4 regions of the Metabacillus hrfriensis genome follow, and region 3 is predicted to be linked to each of the others. Evidence: riboswitches for the same ligand, from Rfam matches in the RefSeq annotation. Region 3 holds a riboswitch; each other region holds the start of a gene.

Region 1 (5,152 bases), 1.9 Mb from region 3:
TATAACTTCATTTTCAGTTTCTTCTTGTGCTATATCGGTGTTCTCTTGTTCTCCGATCACTTCCGTTTGTTGATTGCAGCCAGAAATAAAAAGAAGCATACAAACCATTAATCCCATTCGTATTTTATCTATTTTAAATTTCATTTTTTCCTCTCCTTTTCCTATAACAATGTTTTTTCTGAAATCTAGTCATATAAAAGACTCTCCGACAAAAAAGTAATATGTGTCTTTTTTGTTAATGGATGTATATTGATATCTGCATTGACTCTGAAGATTTCCTTTAATAATTGTTTTGTCAGTACTTCTTCTGGGGAGCCGTAAGCTGCAATTTCTCCTTGGTGCATAACAAATATACGATCACAGTAATAAGCAGCTAGATTTAAATCATGTAATGCTGCAATAACAGTAATGTTTTTCAGCTTCTGAACTAAATCCATAATTTGTATTTGATGATGTACATCTAAATGATTGGTTGGTTCATCAAGTAAGAGTACCTTGGCTTCTTGTGCAAGAGCTCTTGCAATCATGACCCGTTGTTTTTCACCGCCAGATAATGAAGAAAAACTCCGCTGTTTGAATTCCTGCATTCCAACCTTTTCTAAGGCCAGGTCTATAATGTCTTCATCATGTTTTGTATCTGCTTTAAGAAAGCCTTTGTGAGGGGAACGGCCCATCAATACAATTTCTCTTACTGTGAAATCAAATGTGACAGGTGATTCCTGACTGACAATAGCGAGGTGCTGTGATAACTTACGGGAAGACATTTTATCTATATATTCACCTGAAAGAGTGATAACACCAGCATCTGGTCTTATCACACGAGACATATTTTTTAATAAAGTGGATTTACCGCTTCCGTTTGGACCAATAATACCTGCTACTTCACCAGAATGAATATTCAGATTAACTTCTTTAAGTACTTTTCGTTTTCCAATAGAAGCTGAAATATCTTTTATTGAAACATCCATGCTTAGCCCCCTCCTCCAAATGAATATGAACTCTTGCGTAAAAGCCAAATAAAAAATGGAGCACCGCAAAGAGCTGTTACGATCCCAATTGGCATTTCCTCGGGAGCAATGATAAGTCTTGCAAATAAATCAGCCATCACAAGAAATACAGACCCCATTAAAGCACTGATGGGGATATGCATTTTATGGTCAGATCCAAGGATGAGACGAACAATATGAGGAATCATTAATCCGATAAAACCAATGGCTCCACTGACAGCAACTAAAACCCCTGTTAGTAGTGCAGTAACTAAAATTAATATTTTTCGAAATACTTCTACGTTCAACCCTAAAGTAACAGCTGCCTCTTCCCCCATTAAGAGCAAATTCATATAGCGATACTGGCTCCAAATGAAAATAAAAACAATAACTGTTATTACAAAAGGTATAGGTATGTGCTTCCAGTTTGCTCCTGCCAAGCTTCCCATCATCCAAAACAACGCATCCCTTATCCCTTCTTGACGAGGTGCAGAAATGACGATGAAGCTTGTAAATGCAGATAGAATCATAGAAACTGAAATTCCAGCTAATAGGAGACGTTCAGTTGAAATTCTTCCCCCGACTTGCGACAGTAGAAAAACCAGAACAACTGAAAGAAGCGAGCCTAAAAATGCAGCAAGTGATAATGCATATTGTCCAAACATTGAAAACGCACCAAAGATAATGACTAGTGTAGCCCCAACAGATGCACCCGATGAAACTCCTAGTATATAGGGATCCGCTAACGAATTCCGAACCAAAGCTTGTATTGTTGTACCAGCGATAGTTAACCCGGCGCCTACAATTACTCCTAATATCACTCTTGGAAAACGAATGTTCCAAATGATATTCTCTTCTGCTTTAGACCATGTGACAGGAATCCATTCTTGTAAAATTGGAATTTTATAAGCTATGATTTTCCAAAATGTTGCCGGATGAATTGAAACAGGACCAACCATCACTGCAATCGTTACTACTGTGATAAGAGCAATGACTAAGAGCATAACAATGCTTATATGTTTGTAACCCCCAATGGCTTCCTGCTTATGACTATTAATAGAAATCAACTCCATTCTTCAAAAAACGCTCCTCTGATTCGAAATGCAGAAATTAAGACAAATAAAAAACGCCCACCTAAACCATGAGCGAACTTAAACTAAAAAGAGAAAAAGGATACACTTAAAAGCACTCTCTCCATTCCCGCAGTAATAATAAAGGCAGATCTCCTGACTTATGCATCACCCTGCTTTAAGCACTTCCTATAAAATAAAACCATTTAACAGTGTGCGGGGAAGTTCTGGATTCACACCACATTTCCCTATTAAGTCCACCTTAGGACACCTTCACTTCTAAATAATTATTGTTTCAATCACCCTGATGTTTGTTTTCCCCCCATTTATTTTCATAGATAAGCTGTTCTAAAGGATGCCTTTTTTCCCAATTAGCTAATTCTAAAATAGGTTTCTCCGGATATTCATCCGTATAACCAATAGATAGAAGAGCGATAGGATCTATATGAAGAGGGATATCTAAAATGTCACGAATATCATTCTTTTTATAAAAACTTACCCACCCTAAGGCAAGCCCTTCAGCACAAGCTGCCAGCCACATATTTTGAATGGCACAGGCTGTTGAAAGAATATCTGTTTCAGGAATTGAATTTCTCCCTAATACATGTGAACCTCCTCTTGCTGGGTCGCAAGTTACACATATTGTGATTGGAGCTTCTTTTATACCTTCTACTTTTAAACCAAGAAATCTTGTTTCTCTTTCTCCATCATAATGAATAGCTAATGCTCGTCTTTCCTTGTCTGCTGCCCAAGCTAATTTTTCTTTTATTTTTTCAGATGAAATGATTATGAAATTCCAAGGCTGCATAAATCCAACTGAAGGTGCATGGTGAGCAGCGTTTAATATTCTATGTATAATATCTTTAGAAATAGGGACAGACAGAAAGCTTCGAATATCTCTTCTCTTGTAAATTACTTTATAAACAGATTCTTTTTCTTCTTTAGAAAACATAAAATTTCTCTCCTCTATTTTCTAAAAAGTTTTCACTAACTTACATTTTCCGGAATCCAGCAAAACTTCATTGTCAATTATTAAGTCAGTCTACTCAGTTTGATCTATGAAAATAATAGAAAGGTTTCATGTTAGGCTGATTGCTCAACTGGATAATACGTTTAGAAATTGTTTCTGCAATTTCGCCAATATTCTCAAAAGACGGATTCAATAAAACCCCTAGAACAGTGCCGCTGTGAGCGATGATAAGTCCTCCATCGTACTTTAAAGCAAAGCTTTTAAATTCATTAAAATAACGTTTTGGCAATATTTTTTGGTTTATACTGGCGCTTAGTGTCGCTGCTTGACAAACAAAAGACAAATCCTGAAATTCTATTCCTAATTTAACCAAATCATATGCCTTTGAGAAAACGGCTTGATCCTCCTTGCTATATCGTTTGGGCTGTCTGTTAAATTCAAGCGTATTAATTGTTCCTCCTAAATCCATTCCGATCAAAACGAAGGATGGTAAAGGACCTAGCGTCTCTATTAATTGTCCATGAATGTAGTCGTATGCAACCACCTCTTTATACATAACACCATCAGTAGGCTCAATCTCACTGGAAATCCGTGAGATGATCTCTTCTGACAAGGGTATGGAATAACTATCCGCAACAGCCTTCATTGCCGCAACAACATCAGCTGAACTACTGGCCAATCCTTTACCCCTCGGAATATTCGAGTTAACCTCCAAATGCCCTCCGCCTTTTAAATCAAACCATTGAAACACCTTTTTGCATGCCTCTACCGCTTTTGTATTTGAGAGTGATCCAGTAATCTCACCCATCTTGTTATAAGGAATAAAAACAGCGTTGCTCTTTAAAATTGGTATAGGCAGCGATATTAAAAATGGGCGTTCACATAAAACGCCTTGAACAAGTTCGCCAAACGTACCATTGCACCTTCCTATTCCCACCTTCATGCCAAAAACCCCTTTTTCCCATCAGCCAAACTATTAAAGGATACAAAAATACATATCTACATCGCTTAAATAGATGGGAGGTTTTGCTCTATTTTCTCCCTAACAAGAGACTGCCTTATTGTAGAATTGGGTTCAGCCTGTTGGTTCTTCCTTAAAATTGTCTCTTCTTTCTATAACCAAACCGTTTTTTCTTCAAAGGATGTTCTTGCGGAAGTCTTCATCTTCTTTAAAGCCTCTTCATCTGGATACCCAATAAATATATTCCCTATTATCTTCTTATTCTCAGGCGCACCAATGAACTGATACATCCGTTTATCATGAACAAGCCCCACGCCTCTTGTCCGCCACACAAATCCTAATCCCAGATCCTTCGCGGCCAGCCACATTGAATGAATCGCACAGCATACCGCATATTCATTATCTCGGGACGCTTCTTCATCCTCAGGAACGATGTCAGAAGTAACAACGATATGTACCGGTGTGTTCTTTAATACTTTGAGGGAACTTAGTACTAAATTCGGTTTTGTTGGAAAACGTTCTTGCAAAAACTCTTCTGCCAGCTTTTCATACCTTTTTTTAGCTTCACCTCTTATGACATAAAAACCCCATGGCTCTCTCATCCGATCGTTTGGAGCCCAAGTTGCTATTTCCAGTAATTCCTTAATCTTTTCGTCTTCTACGGCTTGATCACGATAGTCGCGTATTGCCCTGCGGCTTTTTAATTCCGTTATGATTGACACGCTGCCCCCACCTTTTTTTTATCATTGTCTTTTAATAATTCCAGCTCTTCAAACCACTTTATTTTCTCCCTTAACCTCACCACACCACCGACAAGGATGATTGCAGGATGCTTTATTTGTGCAAGCTCCGCCTCTTTTTCAATCGTATTCAGGCTCCCTGTGACTGTTTTCTGTTTTTCAGTTGTCCCCCATTGGATAACGGCTACCGGGGTTTCCTGACTTTTTCCATTCTCGATTAACTTTTTGCAAATATAAGGCAAGTTTCCTACTCCCATGTAAAAAGCAATTGTATCAATTCCCTGAGCAAGGGCTGGCCAATTCAGATGGTCCTCTTCCTTTTCAGCGCGGCCATGACCTGTAACAATTGCAAAGGAAGAGGCATGGTCCCTGTGAGTAACCGGAATTCCAGCGTAGGCAGGCGCGGCGATGCCTGATGTAATGCC
Region 2 (5,152 bases), 2.5 Mb from region 3:
TTTCGAATGGGAGAAGGGAAGGTGCAAGGAGTTTAGGCGCTTCTATGCTCTCCTGATATAGGAAATAAGCTTTTCTTTTGAATTTGTCCAGTTTCATCCCTTCCTGGAAGCCATATGCACCAAGCTCTATTCCTTTCTCTCCGTTTTTATAGTACTCTGCTTCTTCCACGCCCTGCCAGCGGAAAGACTCTTCAATGCCTTCAGTAAAAAGTTTGTTGTCTGTTTCTGAAGAGGACTGAGCAAAAGAATTTTCGTTCACGTCGATTAAAAGCTTAGAAGTCGTCCCTTCCGCATAATCAAGGTTAGTTCCCGTTAAAGAAGAAGAACTCAAGCCGAGCTGTGCTGGATCAAATGCTGATAGAGCCGATTGGAATAAATTCAGATAATCTTCACTCTTCTCCATTTTAACGCTGACTGGAATCATGTTTTGAACTTGCTGATCAGGATATGCAAGAGTGACAATTGAAACCTGGTCTTCGGGACGGGCAACAAATGTGGTTTTTTCAGACTGAACGTAAAGGTTAGATTCACTCTTTAAACTTGAGTCCTGGATGGATTGCTCTGCTTGTTCATAACTTGCTTTGTCCATGCTTGAATCTGATTTGCTTTCATTTACTCCGAGCTGATTAAGGAAGTATGGCGATATCAATAAGAGAATTAAAAGTGCGGCGATGCTTGCGAAAGCAGGTGTCACCCAGGGCTTTCTGTGTTTATATTCATTTTTCGGCAATCGGGCATAAATTTCGGCAGAAGTCCGTTTATCTTCAATCACCGGAAGCTTTTTTATGGCTTTTGCAATTTGTTCTTCATTCCAATTTGATTTGTTCATCCCTTTAAAATCCCCTCCTCCCTCACATTATGGTCTGCCAAATGTTTTTTTAATGCTTTTAATGCTCTGTGCTGTGTGGTCTTCACCTTACTCTCAGTAAAGCCAAGTGCAGCCGCAGTCTCAGCAATGGACAGCCCTTGAAGATAACGGAGAATGATGACAGAGCGCTGATCTACTGTACAGCTGTCAAGAGAACGGTAAATTCCCTGCAATTCTTCATTTTGAGCGGCAATTTCCTCAGGCAATGGCTGAACATCCTTTATTTGCTGCCGGTCCCAGTCAAATGTTTCAAGAATTCTTTGCTTCAATGTTTTTTGCTTTCTGAAAAAGTCAATGGCAACATGCCTTGCTATAGAAAAAATCCACGTTTTTTCACTGCTTCTGCCTTCAAAGCTGTCATAGGATTTTAAAATGCGGATATATACTTCCTGAACGAGGTCTTCAGCCTGCTCACGATTTTTTACCATATAAAATAAAAATTGAAAAATATCTCCATGATATTTTTCATAGATCCTCTGAAAGGCCTCTTCCATGAATGTACCTCCGATCACACCATTAGTCGATTTTGTTTTATAAAAAGTTACATATTATTCACTATATATCTGTTCAAGAAAAGTTCAAGCGCCCGTTTAGCTCAAGCATGACAGATAAGAATCCGCAAGAAAAGTCCGTTTGTGACTTTTTTGGCGGATTCGTTCTGACACGCATCTAGGCATCGGCGCCGGCTCCGAACGCAGATATCTTTATTATATAATCCACAGCCTTTTGACTTTTATAAATTCCTGAACGTATAAAAAGGAAGGTGCTCCCTTCCTTTATTTCCAGCTATTTTATGATTGTTTAGGCTTCGTAAATACGATTGCGCTTCTTTCGTATTCTACATCTTTAGAGCCAAGCCTCGCATTCGCGACTCTTGCAGCAGCAAAGAAGTAATCTGACAATCTATTCATATATGTTAATACGTGTTCATTAATCTCCGTCTGCTTCTGCAGGGAAACGATGCAGCGTTCAGCTCTTCTGGCTACTGTTCTTGCAATATGTATCGCGGATGCTGCTTGTGTGCCTCCGGGAAGGATAAATCGCTGCAGCGGAGGAGCTTCAGCAGAATAATGATCGATTCTTTCTTCTAAAAATGCAATCATTTCAGCTGTTGTTTTATAGGGATGCTTCTGTTTGCCATGTATAACCGCAAGATCACTGCCGCAATCAAACAGTTCATGCTGGATCTTTTCAAATTCATGATACAAGTCAATCAGTTTTTCTTCATGAAGCCACGTCATGGCAAGTCCGACAAATGAATTTACTTCATCAATTGTGCCGTATGCCTCGACTCTTAAGTCATCTTTGTCGACACGGCCGCCAATTATACTTGTTTTCCCTTTGTCGCCAGTTCTCGTATACAGATTCAATTTTAAGCAGCTCCTTTAGGGTTTAAAATAAAAAGAGCGAATCTAATCGCTCTTTTATTTTACCATTTTTCTTATTGCATTGTTATGCCATAATCCTTCTTATTCAAGTAATACTCAAACGTTTTTCGCATAACAGGATAAAGCAGAAGAAAGAAAATTCCATTTCCGATTGCATGTGCTGTATCAAAAGGCAAGCCTGCAAGGTAATAAGCTAAGCCATGGTCAGTTAATACAAACATATTCAGTGATACAACAAACCCGAAAAGATAACCCGACAATACAGAAATGGGTGTAAAGATGATCAGACGATTTGATTTCACAAATTTGCCTAAAAAACCTGATAATAACGCGAGTGTACCCCATGCGAGCATTTGCCAGATTGTCCATGTTCCCATTCCGAGCAGCAAATTGCTCAAGAAGCAGCCTAATACGGCTACAATCATGCCATTTACAGGACCAATTAGGATTGAAGTAATCAGAATAATCGCTGTCATTGGCTGGACGTTCGGAACAAATTGAAAGGCCATTCGCCCTACAACTGATAAAGCAATCAGCAGGGAAAGCAGACTGATTCTTCTAGTTGTCATAACGTGATCCAGGATTACTCATATTTTCTTAAATCGAACTCTACTTTATCTCCATCTTTCAGCTCGATTTCATTAGCACCAGTCATCGCATCTTCTCCATTTACGATTAAGTGCCAGTAGGTTTTATCCTTATCGCTTGCCATCATTCCATCAATTCCGCTGATGAACCCTCCAGCTTCTTCCACTTCAAAATTCGCTTTCATTGCATCCATCAGAGTCTGCCCTTCTTCAAAAGATACTTCTTTTGAATCAACTTTCTCTGCCATTTCGTTTTTAGTCAGTGTAACAACAGCTTTTGTCTCTTCTGCTTTTTCTCCATTTTCAGCGGCCTGCTCTGATCCCTGAGCTTCCTTCTTCGGCTCCTCTGCTGTATTTCCGCAAGCTGCAAGCAGCGCTAAAAATAAAACAGACAGTAAGCTTAAAAATTTATTCACAACTAATCTCTCCTTCATCTGTATGTAACTATTTTGTGAAACATGAAACCACAAAACAAAAAGCCCATCTGCAGATGGGCTTAATAAACGGCATAATAAGAAACAGATTGTATGCAATGAAACATAAATCCTGCCGTTTCTATGCTCAACCCCCGAAGAATACAAACAATGTAAGAGATTCCGGCAGGTCTACTGACTTTTGCTTCATTCTCCACTTGAACCTTCCCATATAATAAACAGCAAGAGAGCCATCTGATTATATAGTGGTTTAACCAAAGTTTCGTCGGCAAATACAGTTGCGGGGACAGTTCAGGCATTGCACCCGATTCCCTATTAAGCGTAAAGCACCTATATCTCAAAATATACGATTTTTAATTCAGTCTTATTTTACATAAAATGACTCAGGTCTTCAACAGTAATTTTATAAGGCGTTCCTTATGAAACAAGAATTTTCGTCACGTTCTATCAGAAAGATCGCTTTTTCGAGGCAAATAGAAGCTGAATGCTGTACCTTCATTTACCTTGCTGTGTACATTGATCGTGCCGGAATGGGCATCTACGATGTTTTTTGCAATCGCGAGGCCAAGTCCCGTGCCCGAACGGCCTCTCGTTCTTGCTTTATCTGCTTTATAAAACCGTTCAAAGACAAAAGGCAGATCTTCTTCTACAATACCTGTACCTGTGTCTTTTACATCTATTTTCATGCCGCCTGCAACGGTTTGAACATGAATTTCAACAGATCCCCCTTCAAGCGTATGCCTGATCGCATTATCAATAAGATTCGTCAAAACCTGCTCAATTTTATCGGGATCTAAAACAAACTCAGGGTCATCTATCGAAAATGAAGAGGTTAACGTAATTTTTTTGTCCCTTGCAAGTCCCTGGAATTTTCGGTTGATTTTTTCAATAAACTCATGAATAGAGATTCGTTCTAAATTCAGAGAAATGTGACCGGCTTCCATTCTTGCCAGGTCCAGTAAATCGTTAACAAGTCTTCCCATGCGCAGCGATTCATCGTAGATTACCTGTGCAATCTCCTTTTTCTCTTCTTCAGAGCTTGCAATGTCATCGACGATCGCTTCACTGTATCCCTGCAGCATGGCAATCGGCGTTCTCAGCTCATGACTTACATTGGCAATAAAATCCTTCCGCAGCTTATCCAGCCTTCTCTCTTCTGTCATATCTCTGAGAACAGCAACTGCACCCCGAACATATGACTGGTTATAGAGAGGGCTCATAACCATCACCCAGCTTCTGCCCTGCAGATTGACCTCGACTATGTGTTCTCTCTCTGTGCTGACAACTCTTTGAAATAATTCTTTTGCTACTGGAGGGATTTCCTCTCCCTCATTAATTTGCATTTTTTGTTCGTAGTACCAGGACTGAAGAAACCGTTCAGCAGGGGGATTGGTGACGAGAATCGTCCCGTCAATATTCAGCGTAATGACTCCATCTGCCATACTGCTTAAAATACTGGTTAAATGTTCTTTTTCCTGGTTGAGTGCATTGATATTGAATTTCAGCTGCCTGCCCATTTGATTAAACGCGACGGCAAGCTCGCCAATTTCGTCATGACTTAAAATCGGCACCTTCGTATCAAATTTTCCTCGTGTAAGCTCCTGCGTTACTTCCCGCATTTTTCTGAGCGGATAAGTGATTCTTGTTGATAGAAAGAATGCGAATATCGTTGTTAATACAATGGCAATACCTGCCGCAAGCAGAATATATTTTGTCGTATGCTTTGTTGTTTCATGAACAGCAAGCAGCGACTGCGACATAAACACTGCCCCGTTTTCTCCATTTTTCAGCTCATAGGGTACGCCGACGACCAGCACTTCCTCGTTATTATCCGAACTGATCTGCTGCTCAATGGAGAGTTGGGTGAGCTTGCTG
Region 3 (5,152 bases):
CCAGCATTTTTTTATATTTTGCGTAAGCCCAGGGATAGGAAACATCGTCCCAGTTCAATACATTGGAGCTGCTGCCGTTAATAATGGCTGTGGACCGGTTTGGTGCCCCTGCATCCATAATTGACCTTGCTTTCAATGAATGTGTCATGATTTTTCTCTCCTTTTAGCTCGCGCAAGACTCACAGTCTTCTATGGCACTTGAAGTAGACCGGACATAATAGGTGGTCTTTAAACCTGCCTTCCAGGCTGATAGGTGCAAGTTCAGCAATTCTTTTGCTTTTATCGTGTTCTGTACATAAAAATTAAACGAAACCGATTGATCAATATGCTTTTGTCTTGCGGCATTCTGCCTGATGCTCCACATTTGATCAATGAAATAGGCTGACTTATAGTACCATGTGGTTTCGGCATTTAAATCTGGAGCAGTAACAGGTATTTTATAATCCTTTTTCTCTTCAGAGTACATTTTTTGGAAAATTGGATCGATGCTCGCTGTACTGCCAGCAAGAATGGAGGTAGAAGCATTTGGCGCCACAGCCATCAAGTAGCCGTTGCGAAGCCCTTTTTCCATAACCTGCTGTTTTAATTCATCCCATGGCATATTTTCCGAAGTGTAATCTCTGCTTTCGAAATACTCTCCGGTATGCCATTTTGATCCCTCAAAAACTGGATAGGCTCCTTTTTCAGCAGCAAGCTTCATACTTGCCTGGATCGTGTAAAAGGCAATCTCTTCATATAACTTGTCAGCATACTGTACGGCTTCTTCGTCTTCCCATTTCAGACGTTTTAAAGCAAGCAGGTGATGCCAGCCGAATGTTCCAAGGCCGACTGCACGGTATTTCTGATTGGTGAGTTTAGCCTGCATCACAGGTATGTCATTCAGATCTATCACGTTATCGAGCATTCTGACCTGGATGGTAATAAGACGCTCAAGCACTTCATCAGCGGCAGCTCTTGCAAGATTAATAGATGACAGATTGCAGACAACAAAATCACCCGGCGTTTTAACGGTGATGATTTTTCCGTCTTCTGTGAATTGCTCATCCATTGTCGTTGCGCTCTGATTTTGAGTTATCTCTGTACACAGATTGCTGCAATAGACCATGCCCTTATGTGAATTCGGATTGCTGCGATTCACTTCATCACGATAAAACATGAATGGGGTGCCTGATTCAAGCTGGCCTTTCATGATGCCTTTCATAATTTCAATAGCAGGTACGGTTTGTTTAGATAGATCAGGATGATTGACGCATTCCCAATACTTATCGCGGAAGGAGCCGAAACCTTTTCCTTCATCGTAAAAATCTTCTAAGGAATACCCCATCACTTTACGGACTTCATGCGGATCAAATAAATGCCAGTCGCCGCGGTTTTCCGCCTGCTCCATGAAAAGATCCGGCAAGCAGACACCTGTAAATAAGTCATGAGTTCTTAAACGCTCATCGCCATTATTCAGCTTTGAATCCAGGAATGAAAAGATATCTTTATGCCACACATCCAAATAGACAGCGATGGCTCCTTTCCTTTGACCGAGCTGGTCTACACTTACTGCCGTATTATTCAGCTGCTTCATCCATGGGATGACACCGGATGAGACCCCTTTAAAGCCTTTGATGTCACTTCCGCGGCTGCGGATTTTTCCTAAATAAACTCCGATGCCTCCGCCTGATTTTGAAAGATTTGCAATATCTGTATTGCTGTCAAAGATTCCTTGCAGACTATCATCTACTGTATCTATAAAACAGCTCGACAGCTGGCCAACAGGCTTGCCGGCATTTGAAAGCGTCGGTGTAGCAACGGTCATGTACAAATTGCTGAGGGCCCAGTAAGCTTCTTTGACAAGCTGCAGACGGTGCTCTGTCTTTTCATTGGCCATTAGCGTCATGGCAATGACCAAATAACGTTCCTGAGGCAGTTCAAATATTTTTTTATCAAAATCTCTTGCTAAGTAGCGGTCAGACAGAGTGCGAAGTCCAATATATGTAAACAGCTTATCTTTTTCCGGCTGAATGATGGAAGAGAGGCTTTCTATTTCTTCATGTGAATAGGCGTTAAGCAAATGCGGACTGTATATGCCCTTATCAGTGAGTGTTTGGATTAAGTTCACAAACGAATCATATCCATTATGCTGATTGCGGTTGAATGCAGCTTCCTTATAAAGCTTTCTTAGATAAATGCGAGCACAAAAGTAAGTCCATTGAGGCTCAAGCTCACTAATATTGGAGAGGCCTTCGAGAATAAGGAGATTGGAGATTTGGGATGTTGTATATTCACTGCGGCCATCGATGCTTTGGATGACTCTTGTGCTGTAATCATCCAGGTCAAGCTCTTTAAAGTCGTGTCCGATTTCATCTATGAAATTCTTAATCCGTTTTTCTGAAAATGGGGATTTCTCAAGTGTAAGTTCATTAAAAATAATAGTTGCCATTGTGGTTGCCATTTGACATCCTCCTAAAAAATAATAAAAAAGCGCAAGCGCCATTATCAGCTTCTAGTTCTGAACGGGGAGCCTGAATTTTTATGCCTAAAAAAAATCCGCTCATGGGATCATGAGCGGATCAAACGATAGAATAACAGGGTGAAAGCAGTCCTGTTATTAACCATCGTTCCATCTCCTCAGTCCCCGAAGAATTCGAAACTATCTAGCAATCAAATGGCAGGTCTCCTGACTTGTGATCATTCTTCGCTGAGTCCTTCCCATACTTCAATCTCGTACAGTGGTAATCCCAGTTCGTCACACTTACAGTTGCGGGGACAGTTCCGGATTTGCACCGGATTCCCTTTTAAGCCAATAAATTGGCACCTTTGCTCGCTGTTGTTTTTCAATATGTAGTATTGTAGTTTTGATTAAATATCAATATGTTGTGTTCTTGGCTAATTTCATCATAATGGACAGGAAAAGAAATTTCAACTTAAATCTTCTGAAATTCAAATAAAAATGTAAAACCATTTTACAGACCAGCGTGTTTCATCATAACATAGGGAGAGGAAGTTTTTCATTCAATCACATTTATTCGATCCGATTTATTTTTGAAAACAGCTTTCAATCTAAATAAAGGAGCCTTCATATGTACATACTTTTAAACGGTAAATTTAAACAGAAAAACGAAGTATCCATTGACTTTGAGGATAGAGGATATCAATTCGGGGATGGTGTGTACGAGGTTATTAGAGTATATAATGGCTCATATTTTGCGATGAAAGAGCATATGGAGCGATTTGTCAGAAGTGCAAAAGAGATTAAGATTGTACTGCAGAATACAGCAGAGGAATTAACGGCGATGCTTAATGAGCTGCTTCGGAAAAATCAAGTGCAGGACGGCGCGGTCTATATGCAAATCACACGGGGCGTAACAGGGAGGAAGCACCTTTTCCCCGGGCAAGACGTTAAGCCTCAAATTGTGGCCTATCCAATTCCCTGTTCAAAACCTGCAGCAGAACAGGAAAAAGGAATTAAACTGCATTTGATGGAGGATGTCCGCTGGCTCAGATGTGACATTAAAAGTTTGAATTTGCTGGGGAATGTCCTTGCAAAGCAGGAAGCTTTTGAAAATGGTGCATATGAGGCTCTGCTGCACAGGGGCGAGCATATAACGGAAGGCTCTTCATCCAATTTTTACGGAGTAAGGAACGGTGTGATTTATACTCATCCTGCCAATAACTTGATTTTAAATGGCATCACACGGATGAAGGTCGTTGAACTGTGTGAAAAAAACGGTTTAACGCTAATCGAAGAAATGATCAAAGCAGATGATCTTGTAAACCTTGATGAAGCTTTTATTACTTCAACAACCAGTGAAGTCATTCCAGTTATTGAGATTGACTCAATGAAAGTCAATGGGGGAGTACCGGGTCCGGTTACGAGAGAACTTCAGCGATTGTTTGAGGAAATGATAGATTAAGATTTTCAGGATCATAATAAAAAAGGAAAGAGCTATAGCTCTTTCCTTTTTTTATTATGATGCAATTGATTCTAAGTTTGGATTCCCGTTATTTTTACGTTCAGGAAGAAACCCGTACAAAATGCTGAACAAAGGAGAAAGACATAAAAATAATGCAAATGGGATGTATACGATGGCGTCAACACCAAGAGTCTGTGCGAAAAAGGCTCCGCTGACCCCCCATGGAACTAATGGATTGAAGAGTGTACCGCCATCATCAAGGGATCTTGATAGATATTTTTTATTGATATTCAGTTTTTCATAAACTCCCTTGTAGGATTGACCGGGAATAAAAATGGATAAGTATTGCTCACCTGTAACTAAATTGACTCCTATTGAAGAAGAAACCGTTGCAAGGATAAGCTGGCCCTTTGTTTTTACCCGACGTATCAAACCGTTCAAAAGTGTTTGAATCAACTGCAGCTTGTCCATTAATCCACCTAAAGCAAAGGCGATCATGATAAGTGAGATGGACCACATCATGGACTGCAGACCGCCGCGATTCAGCATATTTTGAACCATTTCTTGTTCAATGCTGAAAGTTGTGCCGTTTTGAAGAACATTTAAGAATTGGGCAAAAGTGGCATGATCCTGAAATAAGATTCCAGTTGCACATGCCGTGGCAACTCCAACTGCAAGAGCAGGAATGACGGGAACTCTTGTCATAGCGAGAACAATCACTATAAGGGGAGAGATTAACGTCCAAGCACTAATCTGCACATGCTGCTGCATCACAGAAATGATTTCCTCAATATTAGCCAAGGTTGCAGCATTTATGGTTAAAGTTGTCCCTAAATACCAAAAAATAATGGCTGTGATTAAAAAGGCAGGGCCTGTTGTTTTAGAAATATGACGAATGTGCGTAAAAATATTGACTGATGAAACACCTGCTGAAAAGTTTGTCGTATCAGACATTGGCGACATCTTATCTCCGAAGCATGCTCCGCAAATAACTGCTCCCGCAGCCCATGGGGCAGGAATCCCAGCGGCAACAGCAACTCCCATTAGAGCAACTCCAACTGTACTGACTGTTGTAAAGCTGCTTCCAACCAATAATGAAATAATCGTACAGCAAATAAGCGAGAGAATGAGCAGCGATCCTGGTTCAATCAGATTTAATGCATAAACCATAACAGTTGGAATCGTTCCGCTGAACATCCAGGCACCAATCAAAATTCCAATTAAAGCCAAAATGATAATAGGCTGTACAC
Region 4 (5,152 bases), 1.9 Mb from region 3:
TCTTCCTACCGTTTTCGCTCCCAAAAACAAATCAAACTTTCCTTTTCTATAAACAATTCCAATGTCCTCGTTTACTGCACCAAAGCACGCCATACCGCAGCCATTGAAGCCAAGCTTCAGCTCTTTAGGCAATTCAAGTCCGCTTAGCTTTTGATGTAACTCTTCAGCATGAGGGATGGAATCCTTTTTCTCGCCTTCGCAGAAATCACAAGCTTTCAGCTGAAAAACATCACCAATAGGTTCTAATAGGAAACCTACACTTCTTAATTTTTGAGTAATGACCTCAGGACTCGCAGTTGGAATTTTTAAATATATTTGATGGTGCGGGGTGTATTCCATTGTCCCCTCATCTCCGACTACCTCAGCGAGAGTGATCATTTGGTCTGGTGTAAACTTCTTATTTGCGATTCCTGGACTTACGGCTAATTCAAAAATCGATACTACTGGATTATTAACAGTCTCGTTTTCCAGAATCCTTTTAGGTTCACCTTCAACTTTACTAAGAGCTTCTAGAGCTAATTGTAAGGAAGCAGCAATACCGTCTATAGTTTTTACTTCAGTACTATGATCAGTTTCATTCTTGCCTTTATGGAGTGCCCATGGTTCATTTTCATGTCTTAAGCGTTCATGCGGTTTTAATCTTTGTTCAGTTGTATTTAATGTATACTTCCTTTGATACCCCCTTGGTGTAATCATTTTATTATCATAAAAAAACGTAGATGAATTCCCAATAACTACAGTCGTCAGCATACCGATATCGTAATCAAGCATATGTGCAAGATCGGTTGTCACAATCTTTTCGCTCTCACGATATGCACTCTTCACCAGCCCAACTGGTGTATCGGGTGATCGATATTGTAATAATATCCTTTGTGCCTCTTGAATTTGTCTTGTGCGGCGTCCACTCTTTGGGTTATACAGAGCTACAACAAAATCAGCTTGTGCGGCCGCTTCAATTCGTTTTTCAATTAGATCCCATGGAGTTAAATGATCACTTAAACTAATCGTGCATGCATCATGCATGATTGGTGCACCAAGAAGAGAAGCACAGGAATTAATGGCCGATATACCAGGGATTACCTCGACACTTACACCTGTTTCTTCTTTCCACCCTTTATCAATTAATACTTCATAGACCAGGCCTGCCATCCCATAAACACCTGCATCACCACTGGAAATGACTGCAACTTTATATCCTTCTTCAGCAAGACGGACAGCCGCTTGAGCACGACTTACTTCCTCGGACATTCCTGTACTAATAATTTTCTGATCGGTCAAGAGATTTTCTATTAACTCAACATATGTTTTATAACCAATGATATAATCGCTCTCTTGTATGGCTTCCTGAGCTCTATTTGTCATATGTTCAAAACTTCCAGGTCCAAAACCAATTACAAGTAACTTTCCCCGCACGTTTGCTCCTCCTTTCAAACTATCAGCCAACATAAACTGCCTGACTCTAAACTAAACGTTTCCAAGATTAATCAGTTTCGATCATCCAGAAATAAATGGCATTCTTGCCGCAGCAGGACAATTCCGGATTCATAACCTTTTTTCAATTGATTTGTTCTTCGTGTTGACGAAAAATTTTAAAAATAATAAGTGAACCAACAACGAGTACCCGTTTATGTAAAGTTGTTTGAGAATTTTTTATCCAGCATAAGTTCCCAAGGTATACCTGATACTCTATCTATGCTAATTCCCCATCAAATTCATGCTGCTATTCAGGAATCTCAAAGGATGACAAATTAACGGCTTTATTTTATTGGTTTGGATATTCCGGCTACACACTCTGTGTTTTCCGGAGCAGCAAAACCTTGTTGATCATATTTGTAAATAACGGCTTCTTCTAAAATTTCTTTTCCAGCCAAATGTTTCTGTACGATTTCACTTCCAATTTCCGGAGTAATCGCCTTGTACCATGTTCCTTCAGGATACACAATTACAACACAAGCATCCTTGCATCTTCCGTTACAGCGGGTTCGTGTCGTATGTATCAAGGTATCAAGATTCATATTTGTGACTTCCTCCCTAATCGCCTGCGTAACCTCCTCGCCTCCTTTCCTCATACAGCTGCTGCCATTGCAAATTAATACATGATGTTTCGTTTCCCTCAAATTCCAAGTTGTCATTTTAGCACTTCCAGTCCATTATTTTTTGAAAAATAAAAATGCACCCCTATATAGATAGAGGTGCACAAAAAATACATAGCAAAAGAACATAGCATTTTCTACTACACATCTACCCATAAGCCCGTGGGTATGCGTAAAAGATAGGCAGGTCTCCTGACTAAGGTTCATTGCTTTATTGCGTCTTCCCGAATATTATCAGTGACATTTGCAATAAGCTCCCCATTACAGTGGCGGGTACCGCGACGGCTTTTCACCGTACTTCCCTTTTAATCAAAATCTTGGTAAGATTTTTGAACCTATCTTTTAATTATTTAATTATTATTCTTAATGTTATTATTTCATAAATTTGTCTATTTCGATATTCATATTAAACAAGAATTCAGAAATTAGCAAACTACTTTTTAAAAAATCGGACAACAAAAAAATCCGTCCAATTATTTTGGCGGATAAAACGGAAGCGCTAAATCACATTAAAATAAGCCATTTCCCCTGCTATTCGTTTCACCATTCCCCCGAAGCAAAAGAAACTTTAATACTAAATTTATGAAACTCAGCGCCTCTACATTATTATTCTGTGAGTTGAGGTGGACACTCCTAAAATTAATGATCGAGACAGAATTAGATATATTAAGATCCTTCTCGTGTATGAAAAAACATTTATTATAAAAATATGAAACCTATTTATGCATATAGTTGGATAAAAAAGGACATAAATACCTCTTTTGATCATGCTAAATCATAGAAAAATAAATAGACAACTGCTAAACCTTATAGTAAGGTATAGACAAATTAATCAATCTTAACAGGTGCTGTACATTGAGAATGTATAGCTTAAAAGGGAAGCTCGGTGTAAGTCCGACACGGTTCCCGCCACTGTAAGTCTGAGTGACCTGCATATTGTCACTGCTTTTTATAAAAAGCGGGAAGACGCAGGAAACAATGAAGATGAGTCAGGAGACCTGCCTGTATAAAGAACATAATGTGACCTACGGGAAATAGGGAGGTGTGTGCGAAAGGATATTGCTGTGTCTGTGTGACGGGCTGACAATTGTCTTGTAAGCATTTAAACTCTAGTGGGTTTAAATGCTTTTTTTATTTGAACGCTACTAATTTTAAGGGAGATTGAAGATGAATAAAAAATCATGGCAGGTGTCACTAATCATGGTGCTGGGATTAACAAGTTATTTTTGGCTGAATTCGTACGAAGATGCTTATGCTATGCATATCATGGAAGGTTTTTTGCCTTTTGGCTGGGCGGTTTTTTGGTGGGCTGCAACACTTCCCTTCATACTTGCCGGCTTGCGTTCTATACGTAAGAAGCTTAAAGAAAACCCTGAATTGAAAACAATGCTTGGCCTGTCTGCTGCTTTTGCGTTTGTATTATCTGCCTTAAAGATTCCCTCAGTAACAGGCAGTTGCTCTCACCCAACTGGAGCAGGTTTAGGAGCCATATTGTTTGGACCTGCAGCAATGAGTGTATTGGGTACGATCGTGCTATTATTTCAGTCATTGTTATTAGCGCACGGCGGTTTGACAACCTTAGGTGCAAATGCTTTTTCGATGGCAGTCGCAGGTCCGTTGTTAGCATATGCAATCTTTAAGATCAGCATTAAAGGGAAGATATCGTTTGCGGTTGCTGTTTTTCTGGCAGCTATGCTGGGAGATTTAGGTACATACTTAGTTACTGCAGTCCAATTAGCTCTAGCATTTCCAGCTGAAGTGGGCGGATTTACAGCATCTTTTTCAAAATTTGCAGCCATCTTTGCCTTTACTCAAATTCCGTTAGCAATTAGTGAAGGATTATTAACGGTTATTGTTATGAATTTGCTACAAAAATATAATATGCCCGAATTAAATCAACTGCCTGCTGTTAAGGAGGTTAGGTAAATGAAAAATTTCATTTTGTTTTTATTCGTTATTGTGCTGGCAATTATTCCTTTATATCTCCAAAAAGATGCTGAATTTGGCGGGGCTGACGGTCAAGCAGAAGAATTAATTGAGGAAATTGCACCTGCTTATGAGCCTTGGTTCAGTACAATTTGGGAGCCGCCAAGCGGTGAAATTGAAAGTTTACTATTTTCTTTACAGGCTGCTGCTGGTGCGATTGTCATTGGTTATGTAATCGGATTTGGCCGGGCCAGGAAAAAATATTCCTCTAAATAAATGGCAGAAACAAGGGATCCTAATGTTGAAAATCGATGATTATGCTTATACTAGTGCATTAAAAGATGTTCATCCAGTTGAGAAAGTTGGGTTTGCTTTTGCTTATTTACTATTTACGATCATTACAAAGAATATATGTATTGCTTGTCTAACATTTATTTTGATGAGTGTAGGTATTGTTTTTGGTGCGAAAATACCTTTTTATCATTATATAAAGCTTCTTCTGTTTCCTTCTTTTTTTCTGTTTTCCAGCATAATTGCCATTTTAGTTTCAATTGCTCCTGCGAATGGTGAAAGAATAAATGCAATATGGAGTATTCAAATGGGATCATGGCAACTATATGTTAGCCCATATAGCATCAATCAGGCCTATCATCTCGCTGCAACTGCCTTAGCAAGTGTGAGCTGTTTGTACTTCCTGATTTTGACAACAACTCTTCCCCAGTTGATATGGGTATTAAAAAAAGTAAACCTGCCGACTCTTTTTATAGAATTAGTGGGATTGACTTATCGTTTTATCTTTGTACTGTTGGATAAGATGCATGAAATCTATCTTTCCCAATCCAGCAGGCTTGGTTATCAAAGTTATAGAGTTTGGATCACTTCTATCGCACAACTTATCGTTAGTCTCTTTATTAAATCGATACGTTCTGCCAGAGAATTGCAAATAGCAATAGACAGCCGCGGCGGAGATGAGGGTTTGTATGAAGTGGAATTGAATGTGACGTATAATCGATTTCACTGCGCAGGAATTACTGTTTCCATTGCAGCACTTTTGGCAATAACCTTTATAACACAGATTATTGAATGAAAATGTAAAAGGGGCTACACCAGTGAGATCACCAATTCTTTCATTT

Evidence for each region. A riboswitch is a leader RNA that binds a small molecule or an ion and turns the genes downstream of it on or off. The one in region 3 is predicted to bind cobalamin.
Region 1: it holds a riboswitch for cobalamin, as region 3 does, so the genes downstream of both, QLQ22_RS13760 (FecCD family ABC transporter permease) here and QLQ22_RS04605 (ribonucleoside-diphosphate reductase subunit alpha) in region 3, are expected to answer to the same signal.
Region 2: it holds a riboswitch for cobalamin, as region 3 does, so the genes downstream of both, QLQ22_RS16885 (DUF4430 domain-containing protein) here and QLQ22_RS04605 (ribonucleoside-diphosphate reductase subunit alpha) in region 3, are expected to answer to the same signal.
Region 4: it holds a riboswitch for cobalamin, as region 3 does, so the genes downstream of both, QLQ22_RS13835 ((2Fe-2S) ferredoxin domain-containing protein) here and QLQ22_RS04605 (ribonucleoside-diphosphate reductase subunit alpha) in region 3, are expected to answer to the same signal.

What each region holds. Positions count from the first base shown of each region.
Region 1 covers NZ_CP126116.1:2,763,365-2,768,516, forward strand. Annotated here, with positions in the region: gene QLQ22_RS13750 (ABC transporter substrate-binding protein) at 1-144, opposite strand, end outside; gene QLQ22_RS13755 (heme ABC transporter ATP-binding protein) at 186-968, opposite strand; gene QLQ22_RS13760 (FecCD family ABC transporter permease) at 971-2,059, opposite strand; cobalamin riboswitch at 2,186-2,346, opposite strand; gene bluB (5,6-dimethylbenzimidazole synthase) at 2,352-3,008, opposite strand; gene QLQ22_RS13770 (GHMP family kinase ATP-binding protein) at 3,103-3,969, opposite strand; gene QLQ22_RS13775 (nitroreductase family protein) at 4,140-4,709, opposite strand; gene cobA (uroporphyrinogen-III C-methyltransferase) at 4,697-5,152, opposite strand, start outside.
Region 2 covers NZ_CP126116.1:3,416,625-3,421,776, forward strand. Annotated here, with positions in the region: gene QLQ22_RS16865 (hypothetical protein) at 1-829, opposite strand, end outside; gene sigX (RNA polymerase sigma factor SigX) at 826-1,362, opposite strand; gene QLQ22_RS16875 (cob(I)yrinic acid a,c-diamide adenosyltransferase) at 1,660-2,238, opposite strand; gene QLQ22_RS16880 (ECF transporter S component) at 2,310-2,825, opposite strand; gene QLQ22_RS16885 (DUF4430 domain-containing protein) at 2,840-3,259, opposite strand; cobalamin riboswitch at 3,425-3,626, opposite strand; gene QLQ22_RS16890 (ATP-binding protein) at 3,715-5,152, opposite strand, start outside.
Region 3 covers NZ_CP126116.1:906,775-911,926, forward strand. Annotated here, with positions in the region: gene QLQ22_RS04600 (ribonucleotide-diphosphate reductase subunit beta) at 1-148, opposite strand, end outside; gene QLQ22_RS04605 (ribonucleoside-diphosphate reductase subunit alpha) at 164-2,440, opposite strand; cobalamin riboswitch at 2,639-2,821, opposite strand; gene dat (D-amino-acid transaminase) at 3,069-3,902, shown strand; gene nhaC (Na+/H+ antiporter NhaC) at 3,957-5,152, opposite strand, start outside.
Region 4 covers NZ_CP126116.1:2,778,013-2,783,164, forward strand. Annotated here, with positions in the region: gene cobJ (precorrin-3B C(17)-methyltransferase) at 1-1,413, opposite strand, end outside; gene QLQ22_RS13835 ((2Fe-2S) ferredoxin domain-containing protein) at 1,758-2,132, opposite strand; cobalamin riboswitch at 2,259-2,447, opposite strand; cobalamin riboswitch at 2,922-3,113, shown strand; gene QLQ22_RS13840 (energy-coupling factor ABC transporter permease) at 3,261-4,019, shown strand; gene QLQ22_RS13845 (energy-coupling factor ABC transporter substrate-binding protein) at 4,020-4,295, shown strand; gene cbiQ (cobalt ECF transporter T component CbiQ) at 4,321-5,106, shown strand; gene QLQ22_RS13855 (energy-coupling factor ABC transporter ATP-binding protein) at 5,099-5,152, shown strand, end outside.